3 regions of the Lysinibacillus sp. FW12 genome follow, and region 2 is predicted to be linked to each of the others. Evidence: predicted binding sites of a transcription regulator. Region 2 holds the regulator's gene; each other region holds the start of a gene.
What was found. Region 2 encodes LexA, which represses DNA repair genes until DNA is damaged. Its sites were predicted from a motif close to CGAACATATGTTCG; they were not measured.
Positions count from the first base shown of each region.

Region 1: a site for LexA is predicted at 2,097-2,110, ahead of SJW71_RS20005 (YolD-like family protein). Genes of this name have one in related genera too.
Region 3: a site for LexA is predicted at 1,560-1,573, ahead of SJW71_RS10695 (YolD-like family protein). Genes of this name have one in related genera too.

Region 1 covers NZ_CP139094.1:3,878,917-3,882,198, forward strand. Annotated here, with positions in the region: gene SJW71_RS19985 (DUF5067 domain-containing protein) at 169-732, shown strand; gene SJW71_RS19990 (DUF1827 family protein) at 778-1,104, opposite strand; gene SJW71_RS19995 (aconitate hydratase) at 1,106-1,450, opposite strand; gene SJW71_RS20000 (YolD-like family protein) at 1,443-1,781, opposite strand; gene SJW71_RS20005 (YolD-like family protein) at 1,797-2,078, opposite strand; gene SJW71_RS20010 (hypothetical protein) at 2,254-2,421, opposite strand; gene SJW71_RS20015 (ImmA/IrrE family metallo-endopeptidase) at 2,594-3,115, opposite strand; gene SJW71_RS20020 (helix-turn-helix domain-containing protein) at 3,116-3,282, opposite strand, start outside.
Region 2 covers NZ_CP139094.1:3,411,889-3,415,170, forward strand. Annotated here, with positions in the region: gene def (peptide deformylase) at 1-189, shown strand, start outside; gene SJW71_RS17780 (YneB family resolvase-like protein) at 230-895, opposite strand; gene yneA (cell division suppressor protein YneA) at 892-1,206, opposite strand; gene lexA (transcriptional repressor LexA) at 1,372-1,989, shown strand; gene SJW71_RS17795 (gamma-glutamyl-gamma-aminobutyrate hydrolase family protein) at 2,099-2,821, opposite strand; gene SJW71_RS17800 (prepilin peptidase) at 2,854-3,282, opposite strand, start outside.
Region 3 covers NZ_CP139094.1:2,106,252-2,109,533, reverse strand. Annotated here, with positions in the region: gene SJW71_RS10700 (GNAT family N-acetyltransferase) at 217-693, shown strand; gene SJW71_RS10695 (YolD-like family protein) at 1,028-1,363, opposite strand; gene SJW71_RS10690 (cupin domain-containing protein) at 1,716-2,402, shown strand; gene SJW71_RS10685 (DUF3231 family protein) at 2,500-2,976, shown strand; gene SJW71_RS10680 (cation-translocating P-type ATPase) at 3,025-3,282, opposite strand, start outside.

The DNA of each region.
Region 1 (3,282 bases), 470 kb from region 2:
GGGGGCAAATTAGGGGGCGTCAATAATTGGTTAATTACATTCTTCGACATTATATTCATTTTTGCGCTATATATAATAGAAGAAAGTCACTCTATCATACTGACAACCACTTCCATTATTGATACAATTTATATGTTACAAATATATACATAAAAGGAGACAACTTATATGAAGAAAAAACTAATATTTAGTGCAGCACTTGTTCTTTCACTCGGACTAGCTGCTTGTGGTGAGGAAAAAACAAAGGAAGAACCACAAAAAGAAGAAACTCAAACGCCTGTATCTGCTGATAAAACAGATAAGGAAGAGAAAAGCGAAGATGTGTATTTTAAAGATAATGAGGCTAAACTAGTCGATTTAAAAATGAATATCACAGAAACAAAAGTTATTCAACCTGGTGAAAAAGGGAATGAGTATGGTGATAAACCTGTTTTTGCAATCTGGTACAACACAACAAATCTAAGTGATAAAGAACTAGATCCGATTTCAGCATGGATGGTTGTGTTTACAGCTATCCAAGACAACAATCCAAACTCTGTTAATGAACTAGAAGTTGCTCCATTACCAGACGAAAGATTTTTAGATACGCAAATTGAAACTATTAAAAAAGATGGCACTGTTGAAAATGCTGTGGGATACATTTTAGATGATTTAGAAACTCCTGTTACACTCGTTGCTAACCAAGGACTTGGAGGTAAAGAGTTAGGTAAGCAGGATTACGATGTAAAATAGAATAAATTAAAGTCACTCATCTGTAATTAAATGAGTGACTATTTTTTAGTAGAAAACAAAATTTTCCTCTTTAGCTCGTATATGAATAACTTTAGTTCCTTTAGAATACATCACAACGTTTTTTTTATCTTCTTTTATGATGTTATCTATTATATAAGCGATTTCCCACTCTTTAATATGGCCTTTTGCTTTAGATATACTAGCGTGGTTTACAGAAACACTTTTACTATGAATTACTAAGGTGTTTTTTCGTTCATATATTGTAACTACTGTATCCTCTGATTCACCTCTACTTACAACTTTAACGATATCTTCCCTTTCATCTGTAGTATTACGAAAAGTCCTGTCAAAAAACTTTGATTTAATAGCCATATTATTCTCTCCTTAGATATCTATTTATCAATTCTTCCACTTTAGTTTTTAAAGCTTGATTCGCATAACGCAATATTACATCTTCACCTGCTGTAGCAATCTGTACATCACTGAAATACTCATCTACTGTTGTCCATCCTACTACTCGTATGCGTTGTTGTGATAATTGTCTTTTGAGCTCAAAATATTCTTGCCGCAATTCTTTTAAAAGAGAGTCCATTAACGGCAGAAATACTTTTTTCATTTTGAATTGTTCGACCTTTGGATAATCAATCTGTAACGACTTTATTGCCAGTTCAATTAATAAGTATTTGTGTATTTGTTGACGTTGTTCAGGCTTAATCATCAGAATCTACCAATGATGCTTTTTGTATCTGCTCGAATTGAATACGCTTTATTGATAAATCAGCATCTAAAAGTAGTTCTTTCTTATACAAGTCTGTTCCTGTTATTTTCCCTATTTCATCATGTAGCTTGTTATGGTCCCACAAAGTTAATTTAATTAACTTTCGCATCTTAAAAGAGCGCTGGATTGTTTGCTCGATTTCTTCGAGCTCCCACTCCGTTAATTCACGCTTTTTATCATAATACTGTTCCTTTTTCCACCTCTTAATCTCCACCAAATGCTCCGGCAGCATCATTGCTGTCCATTTCATGTTCCCGCGATCATGCAACATACAAATCACTCTCCATTAATAATCGATATCTGAAATTTTTAGGATATCTAAGAAATGTACCTTATGAATATTCATGTACTTATCTTTAATATGGATTAGTTTTGTGTTTGCATCCATTTTTGTGACTGTACCTTCTAAGGGTTCATCTCGTTTGTAAATGGTGAATGTCTTTGATTTATTCTCCTCCATTGCCTCTGTCAATGCGTATGCAATTTCCTCTAAATCAAATTCATCACGATCTAAGTGTTTTGGTTCTTTCTTTTTAGTTGGTGTTTTAGTTTTTGATTTAGCTGCCATTTAAACCACTCCTATTATAGAACATTTGTTTGTATACATTATAGAACTAATGTTCTGTTTTAAGCAATAAAAAAATGCCCAGGCTCAAAATTAATTGAGAACCTGGGCTTTTATTAAAACGTTTCTTTATTCAGAGAATAAAATAAGGACTCTGTCGCAAGAGTCCTAAAATGTATTATTCTTCTTTTTTGTCTTTCTTTTTATTCTGTTTTTTTTGCTTTTTCTCTAGGTACTCTTTGTGTTTCTCTGGAGTTACTTCAAAGCAAAATGCCTCTAAGCCTTTCTCATGTGCAAATAATCGTTTACCGTTTCTTAGAGTAATATATGGAGTACAAATTAACATTTTTATCATTTCCCTTCGCAATTTAATTTCTTGCAAAGGACCGTTGACAGTGTTACGATATGTATAAACTTTGGCGAGTTTTATATCGTAGCGACAAACACTTGTTACTACACAATACTATGTTGGCCCTTTACAAGGGCTTTTTTTATTTTTCCTCATAAAATTCCACTCCTTATTTATTAATATTTTTTAATTGAATTTCACTTACTTGTAAGGAAACCCCACATTTTGATGATATTTCATTTTTGTTTAACCCACTAATAATCTGGGGTGGAGCTAGTAATTCCCCAGCAAAAGTATTCGCTTGCCATTCTGGCTGTCTATAAGCTGGTATCTCTTGATGCAAATCTGACCTTGCAAGAGCAATATTTCCAGGTTTGTGTAAAATAAAGTGACCAATTTCATGCGCTATAGTAAATCTATCTCTTTCCACACCTGCTATCGCCCTATCGTAAACATCTTCTCGAATGCAAATTTTGTTTTTTTCTGGATAAGTAACTCCATACTCGTTAGGCATTTCAGATGTGGATACTATTTCGTATTCAAATGAAGTGAAAATTTTAGGCATTGCTAACTCTAAAAATTCCACAATAGGAAAATAAGGTTCATCATACAAGCCCGTTAACCTTCTTAACATATTAGTAAAATCTCTTATTTGCTTTCTAGAAGTAGGATTTGCGATATACTGGGGCATTTAATCTCTCCTTTTTTTGCTTTTTAGGAGGATGTCCTTAATCTTTTCACGGTCGTCTTCATCCAAACCTTTAAACTCTCGTGCCAAAGCTAATAAGTCGTTTTTCTCCTCGCTGCTGTAGCCGCTAAAATCAATTTGCACTACCTTTTTCGACTCATCAAATGAGC
Region 2 (3,282 bases):
CGTATTAAGGTTAAAGGTTATAACATTAATGGACAAGAAATCATCGTGCAGTTACAGGGCTATGGTGCAATTGTTGTCCAACATGAAATCGACCATCTAAACGGCATTATGTTTTATGACCGAATTAATAAAGAACACCCTTTTAAACTACCTACTAACGTAAGCATAGAAAGCTTATCTTCCTATTAATAGCGAAGTACAGAAGATAAAAAAAGATTAGCAGGCTATATCATTTTCCTGCTAATCTTTCTTGATGTTCTTGAAATCTGCGATGGACAGTCGCTTTACTAACTTCAAAACCTAACCCTCTAAGCGTTATAGAAATTTCTTCAAAGGTAAATCCACGTTTACGCAGCTTGACAATTTCATCTACAGGTAGTTCCTTACGCTCCTGACCATGCGGGTTACCTCGATTCGATAAATTATTTTCAGGACGGTAGCCATTCTCTACAGCACGGCGCATACCTCTACGTATTTTAGCATTATGTATTCTACGCTGGTATTCCTCTACTATCGCTAAAATCTCAAGCAGCATCGTGTCCATTTCGTTTAGTTGCACCGGTCCTGCATCACGCATAGAGAAAACATCTGTTGCTGATTTTTGTAACAAATGCAACACAGCCATCCTTGCATTTCCACGTCCTAAACGTGTTTCATCTTGTACAAAAAGGGCGTTAATCCCCTTTTCTTTAATGAAATCAAGCATTTCAAGTAAGCCCTCACGTTCTACATCGTAGCCGCTGTGCTTATCCTTAAAAACGCCCTTCACCTCATAACCTTGCTCTTTTGCATAGCGCAGTAACTCTTCTTGTTGTCGCTCTAAAGACGAGCTTTGTGTTTCCTTTTCAGTACTTACACGGCAATAGACAACAGCCGACAGTTGATTATTGATCATTGTTCGTTTCTCGCAATTTCAATGGTATTGATGGGATCGGCCTGATTACTCACTACAGGAATGACTAGAGATTTTCCTGCCACAATTTTAATATCCGCTAGCTCATTTTCTGTTTTCACAAGCTTAATCCAATCTTCAGTACTCATTTTACCACGGTATTGCTCTGCTAACGACCATAAGCTATCCCCGTGTTCGATTTGAATTTCAGCGTAACTAACGTGTCCTGGATCAGTAATGTAAAGATATCCTGCAAATAGTAGACAAACTCCCATCAAGATTGAAATATGTGTGTTTTTCTTTAACCATGTCATGTTCATAACCCCTTTTTAGAATGTTTGTTCGGAATGTATGTTCTCATAATAAAGCGAACAAACGTTTTTGTCAAACACTTTTCGAACCTATGTTTGCATACGTGTTCGCATTCTGTTATACTATCAAATAAGAAGAATGATATTAGAAAAAAGAGGTGAGCACTCATGAAAAAAGTTTCAAAAAGACAAGAGGATATTTTAGCTTTTATTAAAGAAGAGGTACGAGCTAAGGGCTATCCACCATCAGTACGAGAAATCGGGGAAGCAGTTGGACTTGCTTCAAGTTCCACTGTTCATGGTCATCTAGCTCGATTAGAACAAAAAGGCTTTATTCGTCGAGATCCAACAAAGCCACGTGCGATTGAAATTCTAGAGCCTGAAGAATCCATTCAAAAGCAACAAGTAATTCATGTTCCACTTGTTGGTAAGGTTACAGCCGGTTCTCCTATTACAGCTATTGAAAACATTGAAGAGTATTTCCCGCTACCAGATACGTATGGCACAAGTGAAGATCAATTGTTCATGCTTGAAATTATGGGGGAATCAATGATTGAAGCAGGAATTTTAGATGGGGACTTAGTCATTGTGAAGCAAAAGGCAACTGCCAATAACGGTGATATTGTTGTAGCTATGACAGCTGAGGATGAAGCCACTGTAAAACGTTTTTTCAAAGAAAAAAACCATTTCCGTTTACAGCCTGAAAATTCATCCATGGAGCCAATTATTGTCGATCAAGTTTCTATTTTAGGACAAGTTGTTGGTCTCTACCGTCGTGTGCATTAATTACGAAAATAGGTATCGAGGATTATATGTTCCTTATGAGCATGTATCCTCTTTTTTACGCAAAAAAAGAATCCACATACTAGCATTGGATTCTTTACTCTATGCCCTTCTAAGCTTCTTTTTTGAACTTTAAGCTAGCCTCTACAAATGCTGAAAATAATTTTTTAGCGTTCTCTTCTCCTGCTATGGCCATTTCCTCAGGATGCCACTGAACTGCCAAGCAAAATGGTAAATCTTCATGAACTACCGCTTCGATAATACCATCGCTTGATTTCGCTGCTACTTTTAATTTCTCTGCTAGAACATTCACAGCCTGATGATGAAATGAATTTACAGCAACTTTCTCTTGTTCTAAAATAGTTGCTAATAAATTATCTGCAATAATCTGTACATAATGAGTAGCTACAGCTCGACCTGATTGCTGTGCATGTTTAAGCAACTTCGTACTAAAATGGTCACTATCAATGTCCTGATATAAAGTACCACCTAATGCGACATTTAAAATTTGGATTCCACGACAAATACCGAAAATAGGCATTTTTCGTATAAAAGCAGCTTCAATTAAAGCTAGTTCAACTGTATCCCTCGCTGGATGAATTTTCCCTAGCTTTGGTGATGGCTCTGCTCCGAATAGAAATGGATGCACATCATAGCCACCCGATAACAATAAACCATCTGTAAGAGCTAAAATTTGAGCCGCATCCTCCTCAACACCTAAAGGAATAATAAGCGGAATTCCTCCCGCCTCAATAATACTTTGACTGTAAGCAGCATTTAAATGAGCGGATAAATCATCCTCCACAAAGGCTGTAATGCCAATAACCGGTTTCACTTGCTTCCCTCCATATACTTGAAGATTGACAATTACCAAAAACCTAAATACCAATTGATTAATGAATCACCATAAAAATAAACAATGATCGCTGCTAAGGCGATAGACGGACCAAAGGGGAAGGGTGTTTTTCTTCCTTGCTTACGCTTGAACAAAATGATAACCCCCACAATCATACCGATAACTGCCGCCAGAAATAGTGTTAACAGTGTATTGATTGTGCCAAGAACGAGTCCAATTAAAAAGAATAATTTAATATCTCCTCCACCCATGCCACCATTCGATATAACCGCAATAACATATAGTATGCCAAAACCAACGACAGCACCCACAAGACAATCCCACCATGGTGTTAATGGCGATAGTACCCGACCTACAACGAGGAATGGTAAAAAGAATATAAGCACCCTATCTGGGATGAGCATATAGGCTAAATCCGAAACAATAATAATAACGAACAA
Region 3 (3,282 bases), 1.3 Mb from region 2:
CAGCTTTGTTGGAATGAAAGATGTAAAAAATTTAGCAACATTGCTACGAGGGATCATAACAATGTTGATCACACTTATCCTAATAATCAGTATCTCCTTCATTTTATTTTTTGGTAATTTTTTAAGTTAAACTATCCTAGCTGACATTATTTTTATACAAGCCTCCTTGACGAACATCTGTTCTGTAGTTAGAATAATAAAAAAGGAGGCTTTTTTATGCAAAAAACAGCGAACATTGAATTAGTACATTTTTCAGAAGATTATGTGGAGCAGTTACATAGTTTTGAACTACCGGAAGACCAACACCAATTTACAGCGCTTCCAAAAGAAATTTCCATAGAGACGGTTGGACAATATCCTATCGTCATATTAAGTGATCATGTGCCAGTTGGCTTTTTTGTTCTTCATGCAACTGACAGGGTAAAGGAATATTCTACAAACCCTAATGCTATGTTGTTAACTGCCTTATCCATCGATCATCAACAACAAGGTAAGGGCTATGCTAAAAAAGCAATGTTTGCACTTGCTGACTTTGTGAAGCAACATTTTAATGAATGTAATGAAGTGGTGTTAGTCGTCAATCACAAAAATATCGCCGCACAGCATCTTTATCACAAAGTGGGCTTTGTAGATAACGGAGAAAGAAGAATGGGGCCTATTGGTGAACAAATTGTTATGCAGTTACCACTTTAAAGAAACCGTCACTCATTTGTTTTTTCAAATGAGTGATGTTAAATTGTTTTAAAACAAGCTCTTCCAACTCGTTTTTTAACGAACACCTCATCATTTCCTACCGCAACATTCCGCGCATCGATAAAATAATGGTCTATAAAATGCCAGTATAAAGAATATGCTGTTTGGCGAGCTGACGTTTAATGTGAACATAATCCTTCTATAAAAACGTTAACAATGGAAGGGAACAATACACGCTTCATCTTAAAATGCTCTGACATTGTTAGATATGCTGCAATAATTTCACTGCAAAGTCGAGCTGTAAACATTGAGGTCTAATAGTCGATGCTCTCTATTATTCAAGGCCATCATCTTCTATATGGGCAGCATAAATATACTTTAAGGGAATATGCTTCGTTGTGGTGATAGTTTCTAGTAATAACTCCTCCTCATGCATCGCCTGAATGAAGCCTCCCCATTGAACATAATGAGCCTGATCCCATATAGTTAACATAATATAGTTATGTTGAACAATTGCTCGCGAGATCGTTTGCTGTAATTCTTCAAGCTCCCATTCAGTGCGTTCACGAGGTGGCTCTGTAAACACCTCTTGTTTCCATTCTTTCAAAAGCATTAAATGCTCTGGTAACATCATCGCTGTCCACTTCATTGTTCCTCTATCTTTTATCATTTTCTCCACTCCTTAAGCAAGTGTCCGCCATATAAGCCATTGCGTGAAACACCGTGCCCACTTTTGTATAGGAAGCAACTCGTAATAAAGCTAGCATTCCATATTTTCTAGGTATCCATTACATGACCATTGATGATAATAATGTTGAATGCTCCTTAACTTACTGTAGTTCGTAAACATAGCTCTCTGAAGAAGAAGAACAAATGTTCGTTTTTTATTATACGTATGTACTTTCTTAAATAGAAGTGGTAATTTTAGGTAAATTTAAAAAGGCAGATGAAGCAGGAGTTCCCACTGAGAGCTAGGCATTTGTGTAAGCCTAGCAATAATAGAAACATACTCTATGGTGATAATGAAGAGTACAATTGAAGTGAGAAAGGATGTAACTATAAACACAAATATTGATTATTCCTCCCCGTCTGCGGAATTCACTTTTGATGTCAACAAAAGTACGCTTTTTAAAAAGGATTCACGAAATTATATTAATGTGCTTGGCGTGGAACAATTAAATACATTAGAAAATGTATCTTTACTCGATATTTTTTTAAGTGAAGATAATGTTGTTGAGCCACATTACCATCAAAATGCAGCTGAGCTTGTCTATTGTATTACTGGGGCGGCGACAGTTTCCCTATTGAATCCCTTTACGAAGAAAATTCAAAACTATCCGATCAAGCCTGGGCAAGTCGCTAATGTACCACAGGGCTGGTGGCATTATGAAATAGCGACAGAAGATGACACCCATTTACTCGCTATTTTCGATGCGCCAACACCAGAAGTCATTTTAGGCTCTGATATATTGAAATTTACTCCAGCTAATATTATGGCTCACACGTATTGTTTAGATGAGGAACAATGGAAGAAAACCATTGCACCGGTTGTTCCAACAACTTATATTGGTCCAGCAAAAGGCTGTAATCATGTCAAATCAGCAACCGATAAACAAACGAAGCCAAAGCACTATATGAAACCATGTCCTTATCCGTATCCATATCGTTACCCTTATCCACATCCGTATCCCTATGGCACATATTATTAGTACGTTCTCTTAGTAAACTTTTATTGTAAAAGATGAATAGAATGTCATTTCTTGTCCATCCTAATCTTAGATAACCTAAGAGTTAGGAAGTGTCTCAATGTTAAAAGACAATCTAGCATCATTACGATTTAAGGAGATTTTTAAGCTTTGGTCACAGCTTGGTGTCAATCAAGGATATATTGCTTCAAGCCATGCCTTTTTTAAGCATACGCGTGATAAACAATTAAAGATAATGATCCTGGAGTTTATTCAATGTTTAAAAGAGGAAAATAAGCACCTGACATTGTTACTTAAGGAAAATGGCGTCTTGGCACCTACTACATCCATCGAGTATAATACGATGAAAATAACAGACCTTCGCGGCAAATCGATGATTAATGATGGTGAAATTAGTGCGATTTTATCCATGAATATCGCCTCCTCTTTAATTTCCGTAAGTCAAGCACTCGATCTGTCAGTGAAGAAGCCCCATTTAACAAAATATGGTGAACTTCATATGCGTTATTCACTACTGGGATCAAAATTGATTGACTATAGTCAGCGTAAAGGTTGGTTAGAGGCTCGTCCACGCTAAAAAGAAGCATCCGTTTCATCCATAACGGAAGCTTCTTTTTTTGACTTACTATCGTCTCCTAACGAACAGAAGCTTATACCATTGATTTACGAGGAATGGTAATACAGATAAGCTATAAATGAAGCCTAGCTGTGCAATCGACAATGGGGCAACCTCAAAGACTGTTGTGAGCATTGGCATAAACAAGACAAAGTGTAGGCTGAGCACACCGATTAAGAAAGCAAGCCATGTATATTTATTCGAGAATACACCAATAGCGAAAATCGACTCTTTGGATCTGGAGTTGAAACCATGCACTAATCTGGA